DNA from 3 places in the Mangrovibacter sp. MFB070 genome. Region 1 is predicted to be linked to each of the others. Evidence: predicted binding sites of a transcription regulator. Region 1 holds the regulator's gene; each other region holds the start of a gene.

Region 1 (10,203 bases):
AGTTAAATTCCATATTCCGCGTACTGCCAATGAAATGTATCACCTGAGAGACGCCGCCCCTGTTGACCGCGGGGAACTACAAAGTGGTGATTTAGTGTTCTTCCGTACTGAAGGCCGGGGTACTGCAGACCACGTAGGTGTGTACATTGGTGGTGGGAAATTTATTCAGTCTCCGCGTAGCGGGCAGGACATCCAGATAACCTCCCTGAGTGAAGATTACTGGCAGCGCCACTATGTAGGTGCACGCCGGGTAATGACACCAAAAACCCTGCGATAAAACCTTGCCTGCCCTTGTTTTGGCAGGCAATGCTTTCTTTTTATTCTAGTTTTATATTGGTAATATAAAACCTTATAAAATGTGTTATTTTTGTTAAGTACACAATAACAAGGAGTGAAGCAATGTCATTTGAATTACCTGCATTACCGTATGCAAAAGATGCGCTTGAACCGCACATTTCTGTGGAAACACTGGAATACCATTACGGTAAACATCATCAAACTTACGTGACCAACCTGAACAACCTGGTTAAAGGTACCCCTTTTGAGGGCAAATCCCTTGAAGAGATCATCTGCTCTTCTGAAGGTGGTGTGTTCAATAACGCAGCACAGGTTTGGAACCACACATTCTACTGGAACTGCCTGGCACCTAACGCCGGTGGCGAACCGACTGGTGCAATCGCTGATGCCATCAATGCTGCTTTCGGTAGCTTTGCTGACTTTAAAGCGAAATTTAACGATGCCGCAGCTAAGAACTTTGGTTCTGGCTGGACCTGGCTGGTTAAACAAGCAGATGGCAGCCTGGCTATCGTTTCCACTTCTAATGCCGGCACTCCGCTGACTGCAGGCGCGACACCATTACTGACTGTTGATGTGTGGGAACACGCCTATTACATTGACTACCGTAATTCTCGCCCTAACTACCTGGAGCACTTCTGGGCTCTGGTAAACTGGGAGTTTGTTGCGAAGAACCTCGCTGCGTAATCGTACTAACAGTAAAAAGCGAAGCCTGTGCTTCGCTTTTTTTGGGGCGGGGAAAAGAATGACTTCAGTCAGTTGTTTCACAAACACGGTTATCCGCCTGGCGGTTAATCAATACCAGTAGCAACCCTGTTGCGGCAACTATAGCCCCCATAACGGGTACAGTACTGTAACCCAGGCCCGCAGTTATTACCCCACCACCAGCTGCTGCCCCCAGCGCATTCCCCAGGTTAAAAGCACCAATATTAACTGATGAGGCAAGACCCGGCGCTTCACTGGCAACACGCATTACTCGCATCTGTAAAGGCGGAACGACGCCAAAGGTTGCCGCCCCCCAAACGATCATCATCAATGCGGCTCCGGCATGGCTTTTACCCACCAGCGGCACCAGTGCCATACTGGCAATCAGCAGCACCAGGAAACCAACCAGCGTGCCAGTAACCGATTTATCCGCTAACCGCCCGCCCCAGTAGTTCCCAATAGAAAAACCAACACCGACCAGCACCAGCATGGCAGTGACAAACCCAGGTGTTGCGCCTGTAATGGTTTCCAGTACCGGGGCAATATAGGTGTACAGCGTGAACATCGCACCGGCACCCAATACCGTTGTAAGCAGTGCCGCCAGTACCTGCGGCCGGGCAAGAACCTTCAACTCCTTCGCCACATCCGGCCTGTGGCCTTTGATACTTGCCGGAATAGTCATAAACAAACTGAACATAGCTACCAGCCCCAGCGCACCGATCCCCAGGAAAGCCATACGCCAGCCAATATACTGCCCAAGCCAGGTTGCCGCGGGCACCCCACCAATATTGGCAATTGTCAGCCCCATAAACATTGTTGCAACAGCGCTGGCCTGCTTATTCGCGGGGACGACACTGGCAGCCACCACAGCCCCAAGTCCAAAAAATGCTCCATGGTTCAGGCTGGTTATCACACGGGCAAACATCAACATGCCATAATCCGGAGCCACAGCAGAAAGCACATTACCCAAAGTAAAAATACTCATCAGAAAAACCAGGGCGTTTCGCCGTGAATAACGAGATAACAACAAGGTCATCAGTGGAGCCCCAACCATTACCCCAACGGCATAGGCGCTAATCAGCATGCCGGCAGCGGGAATCGACACATGAACCCCTTCAGCAATAACCGGCAACAGCCCCATAGGTGAAAACTCAGTGGTACCAATCCCAAAGGCCCCTATCGCCAGGGCAAGTAATGGCAAATTGACTTTCATCACTACCTCAATTTTTAGCCTGCGCAAAAAAGCGCGGGCAAAGACAAAAAAGATGAAAACATGATGTCAGTCACACTTCACTTTGAAAAGTGGCAATAGTGATAATAGAGTTTTGCTAAATGGTAAAGAATCAGTGTGGCAGTAAAGAAAATAGCAGGAAGGGAGAAAGGACAACAGCCAGGCGACAGTGTATTAGCAGGCCCTTAGACAGGCACCAAAACTAACAACGCCATCACCTGAGCGATGCTAACTGCGTGAAGCAGTACAGGCCTTAATGCAGGATGGCAATCAGCGCCGTTGCAACAATCAGACCTAAGGTAATAACAGTCGTAGTCAGTGAATATCTCAATTCAGTTGGCATGATTAATTCCTTATTCCCTGTAAAAAGTGGGTGTAGATCATTTTTACACAGTTTGGCCGTAAAATCCTTAAAGATTTAGTTTGATATGTGCTTTAGCACTTCCACTTTTACTCAATATAAGACAAAATCGCACGCTGACTTATTACGTACCGGCCACTATCCCCTCCTTTTCGTTTAATGTCGCAATCCCGGCATGCTGGCAACCCAATTCGTTGCTTACAGGGGTAAGCCCAGGCAAACGTTTAACCAATTAGTTTTCAGGAGTTTAGGATATGGTCTGGAGTGACATCGAATGGCAACTATAAAAGACGTCGCGAAACGCGCAAACGTTTCCACTACAACCGTATCACACGTTATTAACAAAACGCGTTTTGTTGCGGAAGACACCCGTAATGCGGTGTGGGCAGCAATCAAAGAGCTGCATTATTCACCCAGCGCGGTAGCCCGCAGCCTGAAGGTGAACCACACAAAATCAATTGGCCTGCTTTCTACCAGCAGTGAAGCTCCCTATTTCGCTGAGATTATTGAAGCGGTGGAGAACAGCTGTTTCGCCAAAGGCTACACTCTGATTCTCGGCAATGCGCACAATAACTTTGAAAAGCAGCGTGCCTACCTGTCCATGATGGCGCAAAAGCGTGTCGATGGCCTGTTAGTTATGTGTTCAGAATACCCCCAGGAACTGCTTTCTATGCTGGAAGAGTACCGCCACATTCCGATGGTGGTTATGGACTGGGGTGAAGCACGGGCAGATTTTACCGACTCGGTCATTGATAACGCCTTCGAAGGCGGTTACATGGCTGGCCGGTATTTGGTCGAACGCGGGCACCGGGAAATTGGCGTGATATCAGGCCAACTGGAACGTAACACAGGTTCAGGGCGGCTTTCCGGCTTCATGAAAGCAATGAACGAAGCCGGTATCAATGTCCCTGAGTCATGGATTGTTCACGGCGATTTCGAACCTGAATCCGGCTACAACGCCATGCAGCAAATTCTTACCTGCCCGCAGCGGCCTACAGCTGTGTTTTGTGGCGGAGATATTATGGCGATGGGTGCTATTTGCGCGGCAGACGAAATGGGGCTGCGTGTGCCACAGGATATCTCGATTATTGGGTACGATAACGTGCGCAACGCGCGTTACTTTACCCCGGCACTGACCACCGTTCACCAGCCCAAAGATTCTCTCGGCGAAACGGCATTTAATATGCTGCTCGACAGAATTATCAATAAGCGCGAGGAGTCTCAGACAATTGAGGTTCATCCCCGCCTGATTGAACGCCGTTCAGTGGCCGATGGCCCGTTCAGAGATTATCGCCGTTAATCACCTTGCGGGAGCTGGCCTGGCTCCCGCAACCACTCACTGTTCAGTGTGCTGCTGTCGCCCAGGTAATCCAGTACCCACTGTAAAGCCGGTGAGGCATCACTTTGCCGCCATGTCAGGCAACAAGCCGAGTCCGGGTAAGGGTTTTCAAGTTGCACGCTGACCCATTCCCCGCGGTCAATAAACGGCTGCGCCATATGTGCCGGAACCATGCCGATACCGATGCTGTCACTCAGGCAGGCGAAACCACACTGCCAGTCTGGTACCACTATCCGGCGCTGATTACTGAGTTGCCAGGTTATCCTTTTCGGTAGTTCACGCGATGTATCTTCCAGAACCAGAGACGGCCACTGGCGAAGTATGTCATCACCAATTGCACCGTTTATCTGCGCAAGCGGATGCGATGCCGCAACCACACAGCACCATGCCAGGCTACCCATATCACGAAAGCCGTAACGCCCACCAACAGGCACAGCCTGGGTCGCGCCAATTGCCAGTTCTACCCGGCCATCAGCCAGTGCATCCCACACACCATTGAACACTTCCGGCCGCACATGCAATTCCACATCCTGGAAATGGTGATAAAAATCTTGTACCAACTGACGGGTTCTTGCCGGGCGAACGATGGTGTCAACCGCAATCGCCAGTGAACCACGCCAGCCATTCGCTATTTGCTGGCACTGCAGGCGCGTTTCATGCATTTTTTTGATAACACTGCGGCCCTCCTGCAAAAAACAGCGCCCGGCGGGGGTCAGTTCTACATCTTTATGGCGGCGTTCAAACAGCTCGACCGACAGCCAGGATTCCAGTTGCCGCACCGTATAACTGATTGCCGAAGGGACACGGTGCAACTCCTGTGCCGCACCAGTAAAACTGCCATTACGAGCCACGGCATCCACCACTTCAAGCGCATATTCTGACCACATAACCTGCCTGCAAAATTTTTGAAAGGAACATCCAAATTTTAGCGTTTCACAACGGCGGATGCACTTTTTACACTCACGCCACGAATTTTGTTATATCAGGATTGACCATGAGCGCCTCTCGCCTCTTTATTACCTGGCTTGCCGGACTTAGCATGCTGGGCTTTTTAGCAACCGATATGTACCTGCCTGCATTTAGTGCCATTCAGGTTTCACTGGGGGCTCCCCCGTCGGCCATCAGCGCCAGTTTGAGTGTGTTTCTCGCCGGTTTTGCTCTGGCTCAATTAATTTGGGGCCCGCTTTCTGACCATTTTGGCCGCCGCCCTGTTCTGTTAAGCGGGCTGGTGATTTTTGCACTGAGTTGTGCCGGGATTTTTTTCGTCACTTCGCCAACCGCATTTCTGGTATTGCGGTTTATTCAGGCGGTTGGGGTGTGTTGCGCAACAGTAAGTTGGCAGGCGCTGGTTACTGACCGTTTCTCCGGGCAGCAGGCGAATCGTGTTTTTGCCACTATCATGCCTCTGGTTGCGCTTTCCCCGGCACTGGCTCCTCTTGCCGGTAGCTGGGTACTGCGCCATTTTGACTGGCAGGCGATATTCGCCTGCCTGCTGCTCATCACACTTTTGCTGATTTTACCCCTCTGGCATTACACCAGTGCACAACGCCCACAACGTACAGCGCATTCTCAACCCACCCTTTATTCCTCTTTGCTGCGCCATAAAGGGTATTGTGGGAATGTCATTATTTATGCAGCCTGCTCAGCCAGCTTTTTCGCCTGGCTCACGGGTTCCCCCTTTATTCTTCACCAAATGGGTTATGAGCCTGAAGCAATTGGACTGAGTTACGTACCACAAACTCTGGCTTTTTTGCTGGGCGGTTTTGGTTGCCGTAGTGCACTGAAAAAGTGGCAAGGGCAGCAAATGCTACCCTGGTTGTTGGGGATATTTGCTGTGAGTGTGTCCGCTGTTTTTGGTGTCTCGCTGACCACATCCCCTTCTTTGACCAGCCTGCTGGCACCCTTCTGCCTGATGGCGCTGGCAAATGGTGCAATTTACCCTATTGTCGTTGCACAGGCTCTGCAGCCGTTTTCCCAGGCTGCCGGGCGGGCCGCTGCATTACAAAACGCCCTTCAGTTAGGCTTGTGTTTCCTGGCAAGCCTGCTGGTTTCCATGATGGTATCCACACCCCTGATAGCCACCACCAGCATTATGTTAAGCACACTGGTTCTGGTTTGGGTAGGTTACCAGTTACAGGCAATCGCCATTGCCAAAAACCCTCATCCCGCCGGGTCCTCACGTTAGCGATAATGTCATTTTTTTGTAATTAGCTTGCTAACAATTTTCTATTGAATCACATTTTTACGCGGCATATACTGATATGAGGCTCGGGATACCGGGCCTGCAATCATTTTTCGGGGGCTCTGACTCCCGCTTTCAGATGGCCTGTCGTCAGGCGACCACCTGCTTTTATACCGTGTCCGGTTCCGGGCTTATGTTTTTGCTGTGAGACAATTCACAATGTCAAATTAGCGACTACGCTTTTTTAGTGTCTGCTCACAGTCAGGTGATGGAGAAACTATGAGTTCATCGTGTATAGAAGAAGCCGCGATAAAAGATAATGAATGGTTCCGCATTGTCAGTGAGTTGCTGTCACGTGCGGGTGTCGCGATAAATGGTAATAGTCCTGCGGACATCCAGGTCAAAAATCCTGATTTCTTTAAACGCATACTGCAGCAAGGTTCTTTGGGGCTGGGTGAAAGTTATATGGACGGCTGGTGGGATTGCGACCGTCTTGATCTGTTTTTCACCAAAGTCCTCAGAAATGGTCTGGAAAACCAGGTACCCCATCATTTTAAAGATACTTTGCGTGTTCTGTCCGCTCGTCTGTTTAATCTGCAAAACCGTAAACGTGCCTGGATTGTTGGTAAAGAGCATTACGACCTGGGTAATGACCTCTTCACCCGAATGCTCGATCCTTTTATGCAGTATTCCTGTGGCTACTGGAAAAAAGCCACTGACCTGGAAACTGCACAGCAGGATAAACTGAGAATGATCTGTGAAAAACTGCAGCTCAAGCCGGGAATGACCTTGCTGGATATAGGTTGTGGCTGGGGTGGGCTTGCAGCATTTGCAGCGAAAAATTACGGTGTGTCGGTGTACGGTGTAACAATTTCTGCTGAGCAGCAAAAACTGGCACAGGCGCGTTGTGAAGGGCTGGATGTCACAATATTGCTGCAAGACTACCGTGACCTGACGATGCAATTTGATCGTATTGTTTCTGTAGGTATGTTTGAGCATGTCGGGCCTAAAAATTATGCCACCTACTTTGCTGTAGCTAACCGGTGTCTTAAGCCTGAAGGGATCTTCCTGCTGCATACTATTGGATCCAACAGAACAGACAACAATGTCGACCCATGGATAGATAAATACATTTTCCCCAATGGTTGTCTGCCTTCAGTGAAGCATATCGCTCAGGCCAGTGAACCTTATTTTGTTATGGAAGACTGGCATAATTTTGGTTCAGATTACGATAAAACACTGATGGCCTGGTACCAGCGCTTCCAGGAATACTGGCCCGAAATAGCCGATAACTATTCGGATCGGTTTAAACGGATGTTCACCTATTACCTGAACGCCTGTGCAGGTGCGTTTCGTGCACGAGATATTCAATTGTGGCAGGTTGTCTTCAGCCGCGGCATTGAAAATGGCCTGCGTGTTCCGCGCTGAATAAATGCCCGATATGTTAAAAAACCACCAGCAGGTGGTTTTTTAATTTGAACGCGGAGTATTCGCTTATACCCGGCTCAACCAACGCGTTAAAACGTGAGCCGGGATACCTGACTCAGTCCTGCTTTTCGGCCAAAACCTGGCTCAGGCTGGCAGCACTTGCGTCCCGGCTTGCCAATACGCGCTCCACAGTATCAACAATCGCCTGCGTTTGCGGGTCGATTTCAATATTAACCCGTTGCCCCAGTTTACGCGTACCCAGCGTAGTACGGTGCAATGTTTCCGGAATTAAATGTACGCAAAAACGGGTGGCAGTAACTTCGCCTACTGTCAGGCTGATGCCATCGATACCGATGTAACCTTTATGCAGGATGTACTTCATCAGGGAGGCATCCTGAATTTTAAACCAAATCTGGCGGTTATTTTCAGAGGTGATAATTTTCGCCACCTCAGCAGTAGTCATAATATGGCCAGACATTAAGTGGCCACCAATTTCATCGCTGAATTTTGCCGCACGCTCAACATTGACCAGCGAGCCTGGTGTAACGTCACCAAGATTGGTGATACGCAGTGTCTCTTTCATTAAATCAAAACTGACGCGATTGGCGTCTATTCCTGTTACTGTCAGGCAACAACCGTTATGTGCGACTGAAGCCCCTTCTTCCAGGCCCGGTAGCATTGAGTCTGGCAGTTCCACAACATGTGTACGAAAGTTTTCTTTTTCATCGATAGCCACTACGGTGGCTGTTCCCTGCACAATACCCGTAAACATATTCTCTCCCGCAGCGGTTTCACCCCGCCTGAATTTTACAAAATAAGAAGCACAATAACAGGTGGCCCTGGTGCATGCCAGCTAACCATTAACGGCACTATTTTTTTTCACTGGCGTAATAGTAAACTCCCGCTACAATAGTCTGGCGATTTCCTCAGTCTTATCCCCCTGCTGCCAGGTGAGGCGGCATTTAATTCTTTCCTGGAACAAAAAGATATAGGTGTACTCGTGCAGAAGTATCTAACAGAAGCGCGTCAGTTATTAGCACTGGCTATTCCGGTTATTCTTGCGCAAATCGCCCAAACAGCAATGGGCTTTGTGGATACCGTAATGGCCGGGGGTTACAGTGCCACGGATATGGCAGCCGTTGCGATAGGGACTTCAATCTGGTTCCCCGCAATTCTGTTTGGTCATGGTCTGTTACTGGCGCTGACGCCGGTCGTTGCGCAACTTAATGGTTCTGGTCGCCGTGAAAAAGTGGCGCTCCAGGTTCGCCAGGGGTTCTGGTTGGCTGGCATTGTTTCCGTGTTGATAATGGCCGTGTTGTGGAACGCAGGCTATATCATCCATGCCATGAAAGATATCGACCCGGCAATGGCGGATAAATCCGTGGGTTATTTGCGCGCATTGCTCTGGGGCGCCCCTGGCTATCTCTTCTTCCAGGTCGTGCGTAACCAGTGTGAAGGGCTGGCAAAAACTAAACCCGGGATGGTGATGGGGTTTATTGGTCTGCTGGTCAACATACCGGTTAACTATTTGTTCATTTATGGTCATTTCGGTTTCCCTGAACTGGGCGGTGTGGGTTGTGGTATCGCCACCGCGATGGTGTTCTGGGTCATGTTCGGTTGCATGTTGTGGTGGTCGCATCGCGCACGCAGCCTGCGCGATATTTATGCGGTAGAGATTTCCGGCGGCCCGGACTGGAAGCTAATATGGCGTCTGGTGCAACTCGGTCTGCCTATCGCACTGGCATTGTTCTTCGAAGTGACACTCTTTGCCGTGGTAGCTTTGCTGGTTGCACCGCTGGGTATTGTTGATGTTGCAGGCCACCAGATTGCCCTGAACTTTAGTTCACTGATGTTTGTATTACCCATGTCTCTTGGGGCTGCTGTCACGATTCGGGTCGGTTTTCGTCTTGGGGAAGGATCCACGCCCGCGGCTAAAATTTCCGCATTGTCCGGGCTGCTGCTTGGCGTTTGTATGGCAGCTGTTACCGCGGTGTTTACCGTCACTTTCCGGTATCACATTGCCACGCTGTATAATGAAAACCCCGCAGTTGTGGCGCTGGCAGCACACCTTATGTTGCTGGCAGCGGTATACCAGATTTCAGACTCAATACAGGTTATTGGTAGCGGGATACTACGCGGTTACAAAGATACCCGCTCCATCTTCTACATTACTTTTATTGCCTACTGGGTTATTGGCCTGCCTTCGGGCTACCTGTTGGCACTCACGGATGTTATCGTTGCACCGATGGGGCCCGCAGGCTTCTGGACCGGGTTCATCCTTGGGTTAACTTCCGCCGCCATATTAATGATGATACGGATGCGCTTCCTGCAAAAACAACCTGCTGAACGCATCCTGCGCCGGGCAGCTCACTAATCAAACAGCCGCCATATACTGGTGGCTGTTTTTGCATCGTTCTGCACACTTGTCCAGCAATTGCGTGAATGGCAAAAGAAAATTGTTATTTTTCTCTTGTCACCAAACGGCACTGCCGTTAATATGCGTCCCGCTGTAAGGCACTGTGATGCGTTCATAGCTCAGTTGGTTAGAGCACCACCTTGACATGGTGGGGGTCGTTGGTTCGAGTCCAATTGAACGCACCATTCTTACTTTTGTGCGTCCGTAGCTCAGTTGGTTAGAGCACCACCTTGACATGGTGGGGGTC
Region 2 (10,203 bases), on a different contig from region 1:
GGGCGGGCGTAAAAAACTTCACCGCCACGTTTTTCCATTACCTGCGCCAGTTTCGCGCGCAATGCCCGGTTAGCACTGACCCCACCCGCCATCACCAGGCGGCGGAACCCGGTTTGCTCCAGTGCACGCTTGCATTTGATTGCCAGCGTATCAACCACAGCATCTTCAAAAGCTCTGGCAATGTCGGCACGAGTCTGGTCGTCGTCGCTGTTGCTCCGAATGGTATTCGCCGCAAAAGTTTTCAGGCCGGAGAAGCTGAAATCCAGCCCGGGCCGGTCTGTCATTGGACGCGGAAAAACAAACCGCCCTTCCTGCCCTTGCTGCGCCATACGCGAAAGTAATGGCCCGCCCGGGTAATCCAGGCCAAGCAGTTTCGCGGTTTTATCAAACGCTTCACCGGCGGCATCATCAATGGATTCACCTAATAATGCATATTCGCCAATACCCGTCACACTAATCAGTTGGGTATGACCACCGGACACCAGTAATGCAACAAAAGGGAAATCAGGTGGGTTATCTTCCAGCATCGGGGCTAACAAGTGCCCTTCCATATGATGAACAGGCACAGCAGGAACATTCCAGGCAAATGCCAGCGAACGGCCAACGGTTGCACCAACTAATAATGCACCGACCAGACCAGGCCCTGCCGTATACGCAACGGCGTCAATATCCTTCGCAGATAACCCGGAAGATGCCAGCGCAGCCTGAATAAGAGGCACAGTTTTACGGACATGATCCCGTGATGCCAGTTCAGGCACCACGCCACCGTAGTCGGCATGTAATTTAACCTGGCTGTATAACTCGTTGGCTAACAACCCTTTTTCATCATCATAGATGGCTATTCCTGTTTCATCACAGGATGTTTCGATACCCAGTACACGCATACTTCACCCTCTTTTGTCAGCGCGAAGTGTATGCCCAGATGCGCGGCTTGTAAAACTTTGCTCATCCTGGCGCATCGTAGTGTATAATGCCGGACTTTTGGAAAGGCCTGACAGAAAAGCCCTCTTCAGCTTGCAGCAGGTGCTTTACAAAGCAGCAATAGTTGAAGTAAAATTCCGCACCATTTTGAAATATGCTGGCGTTGATGCCAGTGGCAAACCGATTTAGTAAAGGTGAGAGGCACATGCCGGTAATTAAAGTACGTGAAAACGAGCCGTTCGACGTAGCACTGCGTCGCTTCAAACGTTCCTGTGAAAAAGCGGGTGTTCTGGCGGAAGTTCGTCGTCGTGAATTCTATGAAAAACCGACTACTGAACGTAAACGCGCTAAAGCTTCTGCGGTAAAACGTCACGCGAAGAAACTGGCTCGCGAAAACGCACGCCGTACTCGTCTGTACTAATTGTTGGTTGCGGGCTATCCGCAATACAACAGTCACACAGACTGAGTTTTAGTTGTAAAGGCCGTGCTTCCGAAAGGAATGCGCGGCTTATTCTCGTTTAAGAGCTGAAAAACCGGGGCCTATGGCTGGACGTATCCCACGCGTTTTTATCAATGACTTGCTGGCTCGCACCGACATCATCGATTTGATCGATGCGCGTGTGAAGCTGAAAAAGCAAGGCAAGAATTACCACGCGTGTTGCCCATTCCATAATGAAAAAACCCCTTCTTTCACGGTGAATGGCGAGAAGCAGTTTTATCACTGTTTTGGGTGTGGCGCTCATGGTAATGCCATCGACTTTTTAATGAATTACGACAAGCTTGAGTTTGTCGAAACCGTTGAAGAGCTCGCTGCCATGCACAATCTGGAAGTTCCCTACGAAGCCGGTAACGGCCCGGGGCAGATTGAACGCCATCAGCGGCAAAACCTGTACCAGCTGCTCGATGGGCTGAATGCATTTTACCAACAATCTCTGACTCAACCTGTTGCTGAAAACGCGCGCCAGTATCTGGAAAAACGCGGTCTCAGCCAGGAAGTTATTGCACATTTCGCCATCGGTTATGCACCGGCTGGTTGGGATAATGTGCTTAAACGTTTTGGTCAGCATGCCGAAAATAAACAGGCGCTGATTGATGCCGGGATGCTGGTAACCAACGATAACGGGCGCAGTTATGACCGTTTCCGGGAACGCGTTATGTTCCCTATCCGGGATAAACGCGGCAGAGTCATTGGCTTTGGCGGTCGCGTGTTGGGTGACGGGCTTCCCAAATACCTCAACTCACCGGAAACCGATATTTTCCATAAAGGCCGCCAGCTATATGGCCTTTATGAAGCACAGCAAAGCCAGCCTTCTCCTGCACGGTTATTAGTGGTTGAAGGTTATATGGACGTAGTGGCGCTGGCGCAGTATGGCATTAACTATGCTGTTGCCTCGCTGGGTACGTCGACAACAGCAGATCATATTCAACTGCTGTTCCGGGCAACGAACACCGTGGTTTGTTGTTATGACGGCGACCGGGCAGGTCGTGACGCGGCGTGGCGAGCTCTGGAAACAGCGCTGCCTTTCATGACTGACGGTCGTCAGCTACGCTTTATGTTTCTGCCCGATGGCGAAGACCCGGACACACTGGTTCGCAAAGAAGGCAAAGCCGCCTTTGAAACCCGGATTGAGCAGGCTCAGCCGCTCTCTGCGTTTCTGTTTAACAGTTTGCTGCCACAGGTAGACCTGAGTTCACCCGATGGGCGGGCACAGTTAAGTACACTGGCTTTGCCATTAATCAGCCAGGTACCCGGCGAAACGTTACGCATTTTTTTGCGCCAGGAGTTGGGTAACAAACTCGGTATTCTGGACGAAACACAACTGGAACGGTTGATGCCGCGCCAGGCGGAAACACCAGTAAATCCGCAGCCAGCCGGGCTAAAACGGACAACCATGCGTATACTGATAGGGTTGTTGATACAAAACCCGCAGCTTGCACCGCTGGTTCCTTCGTTGGCAGGGCTTGAGCAGGCAAAATTGCCAGGATTAGGGTTGTTCTCTGAGTTGGTTGCAGCCTGTCTGGCGCAACCTGGGTTGAACACCGGGCAGTTACTTGAGCTTTATCGTGGAAGAAAAGAAGCCCCGACCCTTGAAAAACTGGCAACCTGGGACGATATAGCAGATAAGGACATTGCAGAACAAACCTTCACCGATGCGCTCAGCCACATGTTTGATACAGTGCTGGAGCTCAGGCTCACCGAGCTTATTGCACGGTCAAGGACTGAAGGCTTAAACGCTGCGGAGCGTGAAGAAGTTCGCGTGATTACCGAAGCGTTAAAACGCGCAAAGAAATAGGCGCGTGGCACTACAGAATTAACATGCTTTGTGTTGTGAGGGAAGTGAAAACACACCTGCGGCGCGAAGTATGACGAGAAAGAATTTAAGCGGCTTAACTGCCGAATATACCTCGGGAAGACCCCGAATGCCGCAAAGACGGGCAGCGGCCAGAAAATAAACCAGCCCGCCGTACCTGAGATTTTTCAGGGTGCAGCATGACAGTGATGGCGTGGCCCGGGCGGAAAGAAACCGCCGGGTAAACACAGACCAGGTCATACAACGCCGCAGTTTGAAAGAAACGGGTATACGTTATTGTTGGCAGTTTCGCCGACCAACACCAACTCTCATGACTTAAGTGTGGATACCGTCTTATGGAGCAAAACCCGCAGTCACAGCTCAAGCTTCTTGTCACTCGTGGTAAGGAGCAAGGCTACCTGACCTATGCCGAGGTCAATGACCATCTGCCGGAGGATATCGTCGACTCCGACCAGATCGAAGACATCATCCAAATGATCAACGACATGGGCATCCAGGTGATGGAACATGCGCCGGATGCCGATGATCTGTTGCTGGCTGAAAACACGAATGACACAGACGAAGATGCAGCTGAAGCAGCCGCACAAGTGCTTTCAAGTGTTGAATCTGAAATTGGCCGCACCACCGATCCCGTACGTATGTACATGCGTGAAATGGGTACCGTTGAACTGCTGACCCGCGAAGGCGAAATCGACATCGCCAAACGCATTGAAGATGGGATCAACCAGGTACAGTGCTCTGTTGCTGAATACCCGGAAGCTATCACCTACCTGTTAGAACAGTATGATCGTGTTGAAGCAGAAGAAGCTCGTCTGTCCGACTTGATCACGGGCTTTGTTGACCCGAACGCAGAAGAAGATCTTGCCCCGACCGCCACTCACGTTGGTTCTGAATTGTCCCAGGAAGATATGGACGATGACGACGACGAAGATGAAGACGAAGACGACGACAGCGACGACGATAACAGTATCGACCCGGAACTGGCGCGCGAGAAATTTGCTGAACTGCGTGATCAATACATTGTTACTCGTGACACCATCAAACTGAAAGGCCGTAGCCACGCGACTGCACAGGAAGAAATCCTGAAACTGTCTGAAGTATTCAAACAGTTCCGCCTGGTGCCAAAACAGTTTGATTACCTGGTAAACAACATGCGTACCATGATGGACCGTGTTCGTACCCAGGAACGTCTGATCATGAAACTGTGTGTTGAACAGTGCAAAATGCCGAAGAAAAACTTCATCACACTGTTTACCGGCAACGAAACCAGCGAAACCTGGTTCAACGCGGCTATCGCGATGAACAAACCCTGGTCTGAAAAACTGAACGAAGTGACAGAAGACGTTCAGCGTTGCCTGCAAAAACTGCGTCAGATTGAAGAAGAAACCGGCCTGACCATTGAGCAGGTTAAAGACATCAACCGTCGTATGTCGATTGGTGAAGCGAAAGCTCGCCGCGCCAAAAAAGAAATGGTTGAAGCAAACTTGCGTCTGGTTATTTCTATCGCCAAGAAATACACCAACCGTGGTCTGCAGTTCCTCGACCTGATTCAGGAAGGTAACATCGGCCTGATGAAAGCAGTAGATAAGTTCGAATACCGCCGTGGTTACAAGTTCTCAACTTATGCCACCTGGTGGATTCGTCAGGCTATCACGCGTTCTATCGCTGACCAGGCGCGTACCATCCGTATTCCGGTACATATGATTGAGACCATCAACAAACTCAACCGTATTTCACGCCAGATGCTGCAAGAAATGGGCCGTGAACCAACGCCGGAAGAACTGGCTGAGCGCATGCTGATGCCAGAAGATAAAATCCGTAAGGTGCTGAAAATCGCCAAAGAGCCTATCTCCATGGAAACACCAATTGGTGATGATGAAGATTCGCATCTGGGTGATTTCATCGAGGATACCACCCTCGAACTGCCGCTGGATTCCGCAACAACGGAAAGCCTGCGTGCCGCAACCCACGATGTTCTCGCCGGCCTGACAGCCCGTGAAGCAAAAGTCCTGCGTATGCGCTTTGGTATTGATATGAATACTGACCATACTCTGGAAGAAGTGGGCAAACAGTTTGACGTAACCCGTGAACGTATTCGTCAGATTGAAGCGAAAGCACTGCGTAAACTGCGCCATCCGAGCCGTTCGGAAGTATTGCGCAGCTTCCTGGACGATTAATATTTTAATCCTCCAACGTGAAAAGGCCCTTTATGGGCCTTTTTTATTTTGTAGGGTAATCGCCCGCAGCACGGAAAACATACACGAAAACCTGCCTCATTCCTTCAACACCTCGTCTTTTATACCGTTCGCTAAACAAACCCGCATAACCAAGGCCTGACATACACTTTTCGTGTGGGAAAACGATTGCGCACACATAGTGCAATGCACCATAATCACGCCTCATTCTGGTTCGGAATAGTCTTAGCCAGTGATGCAACGAAGAAGGTAAACGATTGCGTCCAGGCATGGCATAGCAATTGCTATGTGAATTCAGGGAAAGGAGTTGGTATACAAGGCGCTGGCGAAAAATCGTCAAATTGATAGCCGAGCATGCAGCTGTCAGCCTTTTCCCGAAACAATAACGCGCATGCAACCCATTATTGGCAAGAGAACGCACGTCAGTGACGTCTCCCCATCACGAGAGATGATGATGTTAGAAAAACTATTCAAGCTAAAAGCGCACAATACAACGGTTCGCACCGAAGTTATCGCGGGTATCACTACCTTCCTGGCAATGGCCTATATTCTGTTTGTTAACCCCAGCATCCTTGGTGCCACCGGCATGGATAAAGGTGCGGTGTTTGTTGCCACCTGTCTGGCTGCGGCAATTGGCTGTGTGCTGATGGGCCTTATCGCCAACTACCCAATTGCTCTGGCACCGGGTATGGGGCTGAACGCCTTCTTTACTTATACCGTGGTGTTGCACATGGGCTACACCTGGCAAATCGCGCTGGGTGCGGTATTTCTTTCAGCCTGTATCTTCTTTGCGCTGTCGATATTCAAAATCCGTGAGTGGATTATCAACAGTATTCCGTTAGCTTTACGTTCCGGGATAGCCGCAGGTATTGGGTTATTCCTGGCGTTGATCGCACTGGAAGGTGCCGGGATTGTGGTTGATAACCCGGCGACACTGGTTGGCCTGGGCGACCTGACCAAACCGGGTCCGTTGTTGGCTCTGTTGGGCTTTATCATCATTGTGGTACTGGAAGCCCGCCGCGTAACAGGTGCCGTACTGATTGGTATTCTGATTGTTACCTTCCTGTCTATGGGTATTGGCCTGACACCGTTCGGTGGTGTGTTCTCTGCTCCGCCGTCAATCGCTCCAACCTTCCTGCAACTGGATATTTCCGGTGCATTTAATGTGGGCCTGGTAAGCGTTATTTTTGCCTTCCTGTTTGTCGATGTATTTGATAACACCGGCACACTGCTGGGTGTAACCAAACGCGCAGGTCTTGCCGATGAAGACGGTAACCTGCCGAAGATGGGCCGCGCACTGATTGCCGACAGCGCCGCTGCACTGTTTGGTTCACTGTTGGGTACATCCACCACTACCAGTTATGTGGAATCTGCTGCAGGTGTGAGCGCCGGTGGCCGCACTGGCCTGACAGCAATTGTGGTTGCAGTTCTGTTCCTGCTGAGCCTGTTCTTCTCACCACTGGCTGGCAGCGTACCGGTTTATGCTACTGCACCGGCACTGCTGTTCGTTGCTGTGTTGATGACCTCTGGCCTGGCAGAAATTGACTGGAAAGATGTCACCACTGCTGCGCCGGTTACCGTAACCGCGCTGACCATGCCGCTGACTTATTCCATCGCTAACGGTATCGCTTTCGGGTTTATCACCTGGACTGTGGTGAAACTGCTGAGCGGCCGTACTAAAGAAGTGAATGCTGCACTGATTATCATGTCCATCCTGTTTGTTATCAAACTGGGCTGGCTGAGTGCCTGATTAATGTTCTGATTAGCGTTTATGGGCTACTACCTTTGGGTAGTGGCCCTTAAACCGCCATGCTGCTATATGCCATAGTAAGTGACCTTAACGGCCCGACTTCACCTTCTCCCCTATAATGGCCCTGAAGCCCATACAGATACTCTCAGCGCGTTTAATAATCCAGTGCACCCGCAACCAGGCTACTGACAAGCGGGCATTCCCAATTCTTGTTGATTTTCTAACGGGTTAACACTGCTTATAAAATCAGCATACGCATTATAATGGCTGGATTGAGCCAGTCAGTTCCATTATAATCGTCCGCCACGGCCCCTTAGCTCAGTGGTTAGAGCAGGCGACTCATAATCGCTTGGTCCCCCGTTCAAGCCGGGGAGGGGCCACCAGATTTTAGCTGTTAATACAGACACTTAAGCCACCCAATGCGGTGGCTTTTTTGTTTATGCGTTTCAGAGTGTCGCAAAAGTGTCGCAGCATTTTCACTGCCAATCACTTCTTTTCAGCTCATACGCTTTTTGCAACATCCAGTTGCTTCACACTCTCAAAGCATTGTCTGTACACGCAAACCAACCCCATAACGTTACCCGGGTTAACCCAAAGCCCCTTACTCCCCGGCAATACCGGCAATAAATAACAGTGCTTTACACTCGCACAAACAAAAACCAAATTCAGACAAAACCTATATCCATCTGTAAAAGCGAAAGGTGAAATACCCTTTTCCCGATATAAGTGAACCGGTTACCGCTACCACCCACTGGCGCAAACCTGGCTGGTTTACTACAGCCAAAGCAGTTCTCCTGTTGTTATGCAACGCGCCAGGGGAAATGTTATTCATCTTATTAGATACAGTGTTTAACCCTGTGAAGCAAAAGGACCCTGCGAGATGCCCGACTTTTCACGTTGTCGCTTTACCGAAGGCAGTGTGGCGTTACCTGAAGGCTACCGCGACCGCACCGTGAATGTGCTGCTGGCGGGGGATGATGCCTCCCCTTCTTTGAATATCTCCCGCGATGCCCTGCAGGAAAATGAATTACTGGCCGATTATGTGACACGCCAGCTGGATACACTTTCCACCGGGCTGAAAGGCTGGGTACTGAAAAGCCGGGAACCCGTGGCACTCGGCCAGGATGCACTGCCAGGAGAATGTGTGCTGGCAAGTTACCTGCGCGATGGCCGCCGTATCTGGCAACGCCAGGCTGTATTTGCATTACAGGGTGGACACGTTCTGGTATTCACCCTCGCCATGACCCGCAAATTATCACCAGAGGATGAGGCCCTGCTCACGCAGGTGCTGGAAAGCTACCAGCCCGCCGCCGACGTAACCACACAGCCATAAAAGGGATTTTTTCATGAGTGAAGCTGCACGCCTCGGAGACCCCATCGGGCATTCACATGCCCTGGCCGGTATGATTGCCGGCACCCTGGTGGGTGGGCTGATTGCTGCCGCAGGCGGTATCGCTGCCGGGGCACTGTTTACCGCAGGCCTGGCTGCATCCTGCCTTGGTGTGGGTGTGTTGCTGATAGGTGCCAGCTTTCTGGTCGGTTACCTCACTGGAAAACTGGCAACGGCTGCCCGGGATGGCCTTGCCGATGCCGGAGCCGGGAGTCTGTCGCCCTCCGGGGCCATACAGACCGGATCCCCCAACGTATTTATCAATGGTAAACCAGCAGCCATTGCCACCATCAGCCAGGTGTCGTGCAGCAACGATGGCCCGTCCATGCAAATGGCTCAGGGCTCTGACAACGTATTTATCAACAAGCAACCCGCTTCACGTAAAGGCGATAAAACCAACTGTGACGCCCAGGTCATGGAAGGTTCGGCTGATGTCACTATTGGTGGCGGTACCGCGACCACACTCCCCATCGACCCTGAAGTGCCGAACTGGCTGTACAAAGCTTCAGACCTGACATTACTGTTCGCCGGGTTACTTGGTGGCGCGGGTGGTGCTGCCAGTAAACTGGGTGCTCTTGGCAAGTTATTCAGTAAACTCAAAGGCATCAACTGGTTCATGAAAACAGCCTGCCGCCTGGGTAAAGTCGCTATTGTCGCTGAGGCCGGTGGTATCATCGCCCGCCCGGTGGACATTATCTCCGGGCAGAAATTTCTCGCAGGTGATGATGAGCTGGATTTTGTCCTGCCTTCCCGCTTCCCGGTTGAATGGCAACGCTACTGGCGCAGTGGTAACCCCGGCGACAGCGTGCTCGGGCGCGGCTGGAGCCTGTTCTGGGAAAGCTGCCTGATACCGTACCAGGATGGGCTGGTATGGCGGGCACCGTCTGGCGACTACATCTCCTTTCCGGCCGTTCCCCGCGGGCACAAAACCTACTGTGAAGCGGAAAAATGCTGGCTGATGCATAACCCGGACGGCACCTGGCAGGTTTTCGATGTCAGCGAACAGGCCTGGCATTATCAGGCCCCGGCTGGAGAGCAACCCGGCCGCCTGGTCATGATGACAGACGCCACCGGTAACATGACTTCTCTGGTTTACACGGACGAGGGCCAGCTTTCCGGGCTGGACGACAGTGCAGGCCAGCACCTGAGTTGCCGCTACATCACCACCGCCAACGGCCTGCTCCGCCTGGCCTGCGTGTTGTTACACACACCCGGTGGCGATGTCCCGCTGGTCAGTTACACCTATGACGACGAAGGCCAGCTGAGCACAGTTACCAACCGTGCCGGTGAAATCATCCGGCAGTTTACCTGGCATAACGGGTTGATGGCAGGCCACCAGGACCGCCACGGGCTACTGAGTGAATACCAGTGGCAGGAAATTGAAGGCTTACCCCGGGTCACTGCCTGGCGGCACAGCGCCGGTGAATCCCTCACGATGTTTTATGACTTTGCCGGTGGTGTACGCCGGGTGGTACGTGATGACGGGAAGCAGGCCCTGTGGCAACTGGATGATGACGATAACGTCGCCCGGTTCACCGATTTCGACGGGCGCAGCCTGGCTTTTCTCTACGAACGGGGTGAACTGTGTGGCGTGATCCTGCCGGGGGGCGGGCAGCGCCGCTGCGAATGGGACAT
Region 3 (10,203 bases), on a different contig from region 1:
GTATTTGATGATTTTAAAACCAGTAATCACCACGACATCGTGCTGGGCTGGTTGAAAGCCAATAGCTGATAGCTGCCTTCGGGCTCTGAATAATATAAAGCCGGCGGTATGCCGGCTTTTATCATAGTTAGGCGAACGTGCAGCTATGCGAGCCCTGCTCACCCGTTGCTGTTTCAGGACAACCTGTCCTCACGGCTGACACTTTCCGGCCACGCATGGACAACCGCTTTAATTAACGTTGCCAGCGGAATGGCGAAAAATACGCCCCAGAAGCCCCACAACCCACCAAAAATAACCACCGAAAGAATAATAACCAGTGGATGTAAGTTCACCGCTTCTGAAAATAATACCGGCACCAGTAAATTACCATCGAGCGCCTGAATAATCAGGTAAGCAACGAAACAACTCCAGAACTCTGTGCCCAGGCCAAACTGGAACATCGCCACCCCAACCACTGGCACAGTAACAACAAACGCGCCGATATAAGGGATCAGCACAGATACCCCAACCAACACAGCGAGGAGCAGCGAATAATTCAGCCCAAATAACAGGAAGCAAATATAAGACACCACCCCGACAATCACCATTTCCACCACTTTACCGCGAATGTAATTGGTGATTTGCTGGTTCATTTCTATCCATACCTGGCCTGCCAGCCCACGGTTTTTTGGCAGAACCCGGCGTACCGCGTTAATCATCTGGTCTTTATCTTTCAACAGGAAAAAAACCATTAACGGCACCAGTACCAGATAAATGGATAATGTGAGTAACCCCACTAATGAAGCCAGCGAAAATTTCACGACAGAATCGCCCACCGTAATCATCCTGGCTCGCAAGTTTTCCGCCATCGCATCAATAATACCGGCATCCATTAACGCCGGATAACGCTTGGGCAATGTCGCCGCGTAGTCCGACAACTTATTGAGCATGCCAGGCATGTCGCGGATCAGGTTTATACCTTGCTGCCATGCCACCGGCCCAACAAAAAAGACCATCAGCAGCAAAATCCCGGCAAAGAGAATCAGCACCACAGAGGTAGCCAAACGGCGTGAACACCCCATGCGTTCAAGGCGTGTTGTGGGCCACTCCAATAAATAGGCGAGCACAATGGCAACCAGTAGAGGTGCCAGCAAACTATGAAAAAAGAATAAGATCCCAAAACCGAAAACCAGAATTACCAGCAATGCAATCGCTTCCGGGTCACTGAACCGGCGCCGATACCACTGCATTAACATTTCGAGCATAGTTTTCTTCCCTGTCCTCATTAGCAAAGCATCTGGCGAATTGTATCTAAATGTCACAAAAAAGACTTCGTTTTTTGTTTCTTTGCGCGGCGCGATATTCTTTATATATCGATACAGTAGTGTTATGTAATTGCTCTTGTTACCGTGGATGACTGTGCGATACTGCAGGCGCCATCTGTAAGGTGGCACAGGTAAAGCAGAAGACCTGATTACACCATAACAACAGGAAGAGAGTTATGTTCAGTGTGTTAAAAAAATCATTGGTTGCATCGCTGATGCTCAGCACGCTTGCCGGGCAGGTTGCTCCGGCATTTGCCAGTGGTACCGATGATTTGCCAGATATGGGCACCTCAGCGGGCAGCACATTATCAATCGGCCAGGAAATGGAGATGGGGGATTACTATGTCCGCCAGTTGCGAGGCAGTGCACCGCTTATCAACGATCCGCTATTAAGCCAGTACATTAACAAGCTGGGGATGCGTCTGGTTTCACATGCAAACTCAGTAAGAACGCCATTCCACTTCTACTTAATTAACAGCGATGAACTCAACGCCTTCGCATTTTTCGGCGGCAACGTTGTTCTGCATTCTGCCTTATTCCGTTTTTCAGATAACGAAAGCCAGTTAGCCTCTGTCATGGCGCATGAAATTTCCCACGTCACACAACGCCACCTGGCGCGTGCCATGGAAGACCAGAAACGCAATGCTCCTCTCACCTGGGTGGGAGCATTGGGCTCTATTCTGCTGGCAATGGCGAACCCTCAGGCAGGTATGGCAGCACTGACCGGTACCCTGGCTGGCGCTCAGCAGGGCATTATCAGCTTCACACAACAAAATGAACAGGAAGCTGACCGTATTGGTATTCAGGTGCTGCAACGCTCAGGTTTCGACCCACAGGCAATGCCTGCTTTTATGGAAAAATTGCTCGACCAGTCGCGTTATGCATCACGCCCGCCTGAAATTTTACTGACTCACCCATTACCGGAAAGCCGCCTGGCCGATGCGCGTAACCGTGCTAACCAAATGCCTCATGTCGTGGTGCAGTCATCAGAAGATTTCTACATGGCGAAAGCACGTGTATTAGGCATGTATAATTCCGGGCAAAATCAGCTAACCAGTGACCTGCTGGATACCTGGTCAAAAGGGAATATTCGCCAGCAACATGCGGCGCAGTATGGGCGTGCAATTCTGGCACTGGAAGCCAGTAAATATGCTGATGCCAATAAACTTCTGCAGCCGCTATTGTCTGCTCAACCAAACGACCCCTGGTATCTTGATCTCGCGACCGATATAGACCTTGGCCTGAAAAAAAATACCGAAGCCATAGCCAGGTTACAAAAAGCACCCGATTTACGTAACAACCCGGTGCTCCAGCTCAACCTGGCAAACGCGCTTATTCAGGCCGGGCAGAATGAGCAGGCCGCGCAAATGTTGAACCGCTATACCTTCAGCAACCCCGACGACACCAATGGCTGGGATTTGCTGGCTCAGGCAGAAGCGGCGCTTGGTCACCGTGACCAGGAACTGGCTGCGCGGGCAGAAAACCTGGCTCTCACTGGAAAAATAGACCAGGCCATCACAACTCTTAGCTCAGCGAGCTCACAAGTAAAACTGGGTAGCCTGCAACAACAACGCTACGACGCGCGTATTGACCAGTTGCGCCAGTTGCAACAACGTTTTCGGACATATGAAAAGAGGTAACACAGCACAATGAAACCGGCAGTCACTATTTATCACAACCCGCGTTGCTCCAAAAGCCGTGAAACTCTGGCATTGCTGAAAGAAAAACAGATTGAACCAGAAGTGGTGTTTTATCTGGATACACCGCCTTCTGCCAGCACAATAAAAACGCTGCTAAGCCAGTTAGGTATGGACAGTGCCCGCCAGTTAATGCGCACGAAAGAAGCACTGTATAAAGAACTTAATCTTGCTGATGAAACCAGTGAAGATGCGTTGATTGACGCCATGACCAGGCACCCGAAGTTAATTGAGCGCCCTATTGTAATTAGCAACGGGAAAGCCCGGCTGGGCAGGCCGCCTGAACAAGTGCTGGATATTATTTAACAGAGAGTAACGCAGCGCCTGGCGCTGCGTTTTCACACTGGTGCAGCCGTGCGCAGTGCTGGGGTTCCTGTTCGAAGTACAACCGTTCGAAGCGCGACAGCTCGCAATACTTCGGCTTGAAGTACTACGGTTTGAAATACCACGGTTCTAAATATTATGGTTAGTAATACTACAGATTGAGAATTTCTTTAACGAAAGGAATTGTCAGCTTTCTCTGTGCGGTAATAGAGGCTTTATCCAGATGATCCAGCGTCTGGAACAGCGTTCGCATTTCCCGGTCAAGGCGTTTAAGCAGAAAACGGCCTACGTCTTCGGGTAATTCAAAACCACGCAACCGCGCCCGCAATTGCAAAGCCTGTAGTTTATCTTCATCAGAAAGTGGTTGAAGCTTGTAGATTTGCCCCCAGTCCAGGCGTGAGGCAAGGTCGGCAAGTTGCAGGTTCAGCTGTCGTGGAGGGCGGTCACCCGTAATAAATAAACGCGTTTTGCCAGATTCCAGAATGCGGTTATACAGGTTGAAAATCGCCATTTCCCACAATGCATCACCGGCTATACACTCAATATTATCTATGCAGACCAGTGAAAGTTGCTCCATGCCGTCCAGTACTTCCGGCACAAACCAGGTGCGTTTATCCAGCGGGACATACCCAACCGCTTCACCACGCTGAGAAAGCTCAGCACATGCAGCGTGCAGCAAATGGCTGCGCCCGCCCCCTTCTCGTGACCAAAAATAGATATACCCGCTATGTTCCTGCCGCAGCACATTTTGTACTGCTGCTAACAAAGAAGGATTATCACCCGGCCAAAAACTCGCGAAAGTTTCATCGTCAGGAAGATAGAGAGGCAAAGAGAGCTGTGCCGGCGTGTTCAGAAGGACCTCAGTTTGGGCTTACCAAAAAACAGATGTAGTGTAACACAGAAACACATGGTGAATGAACCGGGCAGCACAGGGCTGCCCGTTATCATATCAGGACTTCGCCGGGGCGTTATCATCGCCACTTTCGTCTTCAATAACTTCTTCCGGGCGTAACACAGAGATTACTTTAAAAATCAGGCTCAGGCAGACACCAACAATCGTTGCCAGCGCCATCCCTTTTAGTTCAGCCGCACCAATGTGCACTTTCGCGCCACTCACCCCGATAATCAAAATCACCGCAGTCAGAATAAGGTTTTGCGCTTTACTGTAATCCACTTTAGATTCAATCAGCACACGGATACCGGATGCGCCGATTACGCCGTACAACAGCAGTGAAACACCCCCCATTACGGGAACAGGTATGATTTGAATCGCTGCCGCCAGTTTACCCACGCAGGACAGCAGAATCGCGAACACAGCAGCACCGCCAATAACCCAGGTGCTGTAAACACGGGTGATAGCCATCACACCAATGTTTTCACCATAAGTGGTGTTAGGTGTGGAGCCAAAGAACCCGGAAAGGATGGTGGATAACCCATTTGCCAGCATTGAACGGTGCAGGCCCGGGTCACGAATCAAATCTTTTTTGACGATATTCGCAGTCACGACCAGGTGCCCGACATGCTCAGCAATAACTACCAGCGCAGCAGGTAAAATGGTGAAAATCGCAAACCACTCAAACTTGGGAGTATAAAAAGTTGGTAAGGCAAACCAGTGGGCTTCACGAATTGCAGTGGTATCCACAACCCCCATAGCAAATGAAAGTGCGTAACCCGCAAGCACACCAATCAGAATTGGGATAATGGCGAGAAAACCGCGAAACAGCACTGACCCAAGGATAGTTACCGCCAGAGTTGTGACAGAAATAATCACAGTGGTGCTGTCTGCGGGTTTACCATCTGCAGGTAATAACCCGGCCATGTTGGCTGCCACACCAGCAAGCTCCAGCCCGATAACGGCAACAATTGCCCCCATCGCAGCGGGTGGGAACATCACATCCAGCCACCCTGTCCCGGCTTGTTTCACAATCAGCGCGACAATACAAAACAACACGCCGCACATAATGAAGCCACCCAGAGCCACTTCATAGCCTAAAGGTAACAACAGCAGGACGGGGGAAATAAATGCAAAGCTAGAACCCAGATATGCCGGGATTTTTCCTTTACAGATAAATATATAGAGCAGTGTCCCCACGCCATTGAACAGCAAAACGGTTGCCGGGTTAATATGAAACAGAATAGGCACCAGCACGGTTGCGCCGAACATGGCGAACAAGTGCTGTAAACTAAGGGGGATGGTCTGCAACAACGGTGGTCTTTCGCTCACCCCGATAGCGCGGCGCGTCATAGTGTGTTCCTCAGTGATGTTATGTTGTGTAATAGCGTGGTGATTTCACCAAAAAAAAGCCGACTCATTAGTCGGCTTATTGAATAATTATTTCGTTCCAAAAATCTTATCGCCCGCGTCACCAAGACCGGGAATAATGTAACCGTGCTCGTTGAGCCCCTTGTCAATGGATGCGGTGTAAAGCTCAACATCCGGATGCGCTTTCTCCAGCGCCGCAAGGCCTTCTGGCGCAGCCACCAGCACCAGCACTTTAATACTGTGGCAACCTGCTTTCTTCAACAGGTCAATTGTGGCAATCATCGAACCACCCGTTGCCAGCATCGGGTCAACCACCAGCGCCATACGTTCGTCAATGTTAGACACCAGCTTCTGGAAATAAGGAACCGGCTCCAGTGTTTCTTCATTACGGTAGATACCGACAACACTGATTCGGGCACTGGGCACATGCTCAAGCACGCCTTCCATCATGCCAAGGCCTGCACGCAAAATAGGTACAACGGTGATTTTCTTACCTTTGATTTGCTCAACAGCCACCGGGCCATTCCAGCCTTCAATGGTAACTTTCTCTGTCTCTAAATCGGCTGTTGCTTCGTAAGTCAGCAAACTACCCACCTCAGAGGCCAACTCCCGAAAGCGCTTGGTGCTAATATCATGCTCACGCATCAGACCCAGCTTATGTTTGACGAGTGGGTGTTTCACTTCCACAATCTTCATACTCTTTCTCCCCCAGACAGGTAGCAGCCACAAAAAAAATCGCCGGATTATACCGCTTTTTCTGAACGGTTCCACCTTTCACTCCCAGTTAAGGCTTGATCGGGATCAACTGCGGTGGAATTGCCCGGCAGCAAAGATTTCTGCGTTCAGGTTTCAGAATAGGCTCGCAAACGTTTGCCTGCACTGTTAGAATTGCCGCGATTTTTAGCGCACTACCCGGAACACGCCACATTTGTACGCGCAAGCTTGCCTGAATGCTGGCCTGGGTAGCGCACCAACCGCAACCGCGTGGGGACTTAGCAGTGACCGACAAAACCTCTCTCAGCTATAAAGATGCCGGTGTTGATATTGACGCAGGTAACGCTCTGGTCGACCGAATCAAAGGTGTCGTAAAAAAAACCCGCCGTCCTGAAGTTATGGGTGGTTTGGGCGGATTCGGCGCACTGTGCGCTTTGCCACAGAAATATCGTGAGCCTGTACTGGTTTCCGGGACTGATGGTGTTGGCACCAAACTGCGTCTGGCGATGGATCTTAAACGCCACGATGCCATTGGTATCGATTTGGTTGCTATGTGTGTCAATGACCTGGTAGTACAAGGTGCAGAACCCCTGTTCTTCCTTGATTACTACGCTACAGGTAAGCTGGATGTAGATACAGCTTCTTCCGTTATCACAGGTATCGCTGAAGGTTGTCTGCAATCTGGCTGTGCACTGGTTGGTGGCGAAACGGCAGAAATGCCGGGTATGTACCACGGTGAAGATTACGATGTCGCTGGTTTCTGTGTTGGTGTGGTAGAAAAATCAGAAATCATTGATGGCAGTAAAGTGGCTGACGGCGATGTGCTGATAGCGCTGGGTTCCAGCGGCCCGCACTCCAATGGCTACTCACTGGTACGTAAAATTGTTGAAGTCAGTGGTTGCGACCCGTTAACCACTCAACTGGAAGGCAAACCTCTGGCCGACCATTTACTGGAACCAACACGCATCTACGTTAAACAAGTACTGGAATTAATCAGCAAAGTTGACGTGCATGCCATTGCCCACTTAACAGGTGGCGGGTTCTGGGAAAATATCCCTCGCGTACTGCCCGACAACACTCAGGCGGTTATCAATGAAGCCTCCTGGCAGTGGCCTGCTGTGTTCAGTTGGTTGCAACAGGCTGGTAATGTCAGCCGCCATGAAATGTACCGCACCTTTAACTGTGGTGTGGGAATGGTGATTGCCGTTGCTGCCGCAGATGCCGCGAAATCCCTGGAACTGCTGCGCAACCTTGGTGAAAACGCCTGGGAGCTTGGTGCAATTAAAGCATCCAGTGATGAACAGCGTGTGGTCATTGCGTAATGAAAAAGATTGTGGTGCTGATTTCCGGTAATGGCAGTAACCTGCAGGCTATTATTGATGCCTGTAACCAGAACAAAATCAACGGCACCCTTTCTGCTGTTTTCAGTAATAAAGCCAGTGCGTACGGGCTAACCCGTGCCAGTGAAGCGGGCATTCCGGCTTTTTCTCTCGACCCAAAATCGTTTGAAAGCCGGGAAGCTTTTGATAACGCTTTGATGGCGCAAATTGATGCTTACCAGCCTGATGTCGTTGTGCTGGCCGGGTATATGCGTATTTTGAGCCCGGCCTTTGTAAGCCACTATCTGGGCAAAATGGTCAACATCCATCCGTCATTACTGCCTAAGTACCCGGGGCTGCACACTCACCGCCAGGTACTGGAGAATGGTGATAAAGAGCACGGAACTTCCGTGCATTTTGTCACCGAGCAGCTTGATGGTGGCCCGGTTATTTTGCAGGCGAAAGTTCCGGTTTTCGATGGCGATGATGAAGAGATTATTGCCGCGCGGGTTCAGGTTCAGGAACATGCTATTTACCCACTGGTCATTAACTGGTTTCTTTCAGAACGCCTGGTGATGCACAGTAACCATGCCTGGCTCGATGGCCAGCGCCTGCCTGCTCAAGGCTATGCAGGTGACGAATAATTATCTGGCAGAGGTGCAGCTTTTGCCCTCTGCTTAATTTACAAAAGCCCGTCAGTTACTTTTTCTCTGCTTACCTTCACCCACTCTGTTAGTTGTTTTTGCGCTTTTATTAGTCAATCAAGTCGCTCGCTTTCTTGTCATACTGTTATGACATTATTGGACATTCCCGGACAAAGCTCGCCATAATAGTTATTGCAGGATGGTCAGGCGTGTCCTCTGTTTTATTTACCGGAGTTGAAGGATTCATGGGTCTGGATAAGTTATATATAGATAAAGAACTGAGCTGGCTGGCTTTCAATGAACGCGTACTCCAGGAAGCCGCAGACAAAAACAACCCACTCATTGAGCGTATGCGCTTTCTTGGCATCTACTCCAACAACCTCGACGAATTTTACAAAGTACGTTTCGCGGAGTTAAAACGGCGCATTCTTATCAGTGAAGAGCAAGGCAGTAATGCTCACTATCGCCACCTGATGGGCAAGATTCAGTCCAAGGTATTAAAGACCGATCAGGAGTTTGATGGGCTGTACAATGAGCTTCTGCTGGAGCTGGCGCGCAACCAAATATTTCTCATTAACGAGCGCCAGTTGTCAGATAACCAGCAAGTCTGGTTAAGAGAATACTTCAGGCAACATTTGCGCCCCTATATCGCGCCTATTCTTATCACCCGCGAAACCGACCTGGTGCAATTTCTTAAAGATGATTTCACCTACCTGGCAGTCGAAATAATCAATGGCGATGTGGTGAACTATGCGCTGCTGGAGATACCATCCGATAAAGCGCCCCGCTTCGTTAACCTGCCACCAGAAACACCTCGTCGGCGCAAGCCAATGATCTTACTGGATAACATTCTTCGTTATTGTCTGGATGATATTTTTAAAGGCTTTTTTGATTATGACGAACTGAATGCCTACTCCATGAAGATGACCCGTGACGCAGAATATGACCTGGTCACAGAAATGGAATCCAGCCTGCTGGAACTGATGTCCTCCAGCCTGAAACAACGCTTAACCGCAGAGCCGGTGCGTTTTGTTTACCAGCGCGATATGCCGGCAGAAATGGTGGAATTGTTGCGCGAAAAACTCTCTATCTCACGCTACGACTCCATTATTCCTGGTGGGCGCTACCACAACTTTAAAGACTTTATCGGCTTCCCGAATATTGGCAAACCCAACCTGCTCAATAAACCCCTGCCGCGCCTGCGCCATTTGTGGTTCGATAAATTCCGTAACGGCTTTGATGCTATTCGTGAACGGGACGTACTGCTTTACTACCCTTACCACACCTTTGAGCATGTGCTTGAACTGTTCCGCCAGGCATCGTTTGACCCGAATGTACTGGCTATCAAGATAAACATTTACCGGGTTGCCAAAGATTCGCGCCTGATTGACTCAATGATTCACGCGGCGCATAACGGCAAAAAAGTCACAGTGGTCGTGGAATTGCAGGCGCGTTTTGACGAAGCCGCCAATATTCACTGGGCAAAACGGCTTACTGAAGCCGGCGTTCATGTTATTTTCTCGGCGCCCGGGTTAAAAATTCACTCCAAACTGTTCCTGATTTCTCGCCGTGAAGGTGATGAAGTGGTGCGCTATGCCCATATTGGTACAGGTAACTTCAACGAAAAAACCGCCCGGTTGTATACCGATTATGCGTTACTCACCGCCGACCAGCGGATAACCAATGAAGTACGGCGCGTGTTTAATTTTATTGAAAACCCCTATCGCCCGGTGAATTTCGACCACCTGATTGTGTCACCGCAAAACTCCAGGAATATGCTTTACAAACTGGTTGACCAGGAAATTGCGAATGCTCAGCAAGGTATCCCTGCGGCTATTACACTGAAAATCAACAACCTGGTTGATAAAGGCCTGGTAGACCGGTTGTATGCTGCTTCTTCTGCCGGTGTTAAAGTCAACCTGCTCATTCGCGGCATGT

The links. Region 1 encodes PurR, which represses purine synthesis genes. Its sites were predicted from a motif close to CANGCAAACGTTTGCNTG; they were not measured.
Region 2: DT73_RS06095 (NCS2 family permease) is a predicted target of PurR. The motif match lies at 5,675-5,692, and genes of this name have one in related genera.
Region 3: purM (phosphoribosylformylglycinamidine cyclo-ligase) is a predicted target of PurR. The motif match lies at 6,448-6,465, and genes of this name have one in related genera.

The regions. Positions count from the first base shown of each region.
Region 1 covers NZ_JJMI01000022.1:522,848-533,050, reverse strand. The annotation lists gene DT73_RS11770 (C40 family peptidase) at 1-277, shown strand, start outside; gene sodB (superoxide dismutase [Fe]) at 400-981, shown strand; gene DT73_RS11760 (MFS transporter) at 1,046-2,212, opposite strand; gene DT73_RS27075 (YnhF family membrane protein) at 2,484-2,573, opposite strand; gene purR (HTH-type transcriptional repressor PurR) at 2,866-3,891, shown strand; gene punR (DNA-binding transcriptional activator PunR) at 3,888-4,817, opposite strand; gene punC (purine nucleoside transporter PunC) at 4,925-6,115, shown strand; gene cfa (cyclopropane fatty acyl phospholipid synthase) at 6,392-7,540, shown strand; gene DT73_RS11730 (riboflavin synthase) at 7,656-8,312, opposite strand; gene mdtK (MdtK family multidrug efflux MATE transporter) at 8,541-9,914, shown strand; tRNA gene DT73_RS11720 (tRNA-Val) at 10,065-10,141, shown strand; tRNA gene DT73_RS11715 (tRNA-Val) at 10,155-10,203, shown strand, end outside.
Region 2 covers NZ_JJMI01000018.1:1,805-12,007, reverse strand. The annotation lists gene tsaD (tRNA (adenosine(37)-N6)-threonylcarbamoyltransferase complex transferase subunit TsaD) at 1-884, opposite strand, end outside; gene rpsU (30S ribosomal protein S21) at 1,127-1,342, shown strand; gene dnaG (DNA primase) at 1,464-3,215, shown strand; gene rpoD (RNA polymerase sigma factor RpoD) at 3,569-5,410, shown strand; gene DT73_RS06095 (NCS2 family permease) at 5,880-7,178, shown strand; tRNA gene DT73_RS06090 (tRNA-Ile) at 7,486-7,561, shown strand; gene DT73_RS06085 (DcrB-related protein) at 8,059-8,511, shown strand; partial or broken gene DT73_RS06080 (DUF6531 domain-containing protein) at 8,525-10,203, shown strand, end outside.
Region 3 covers NZ_JJMI01000053.1:182,270-192,472, forward strand. The annotation lists gene bcp (thioredoxin-dependent thiol peroxidase) at 1-69, shown strand, start outside; gene DT73_RS23975 (AI-2E family transporter) at 174-1,244, opposite strand; gene bepA (beta-barrel assembly-enhancing protease) at 1,481-2,944, shown strand; gene arsC (arsenate reductase (glutaredoxin)) at 2,954-3,307, shown strand; gene DT73_RS23990 (DnaA inactivator Hda) at 3,477-4,178, opposite strand; gene uraA (uracil permease) at 4,275-5,570, opposite strand; gene upp (uracil phosphoribosyltransferase) at 5,658-6,284, opposite strand; gene purM (phosphoribosylformylglycinamidine cyclo-ligase) at 6,587-7,624, shown strand; gene purN (phosphoribosylglycinamide formyltransferase) at 7,624-8,265, shown strand; gene ppk1 (polyphosphate kinase 1) at 8,511-10,203, shown strand, end outside.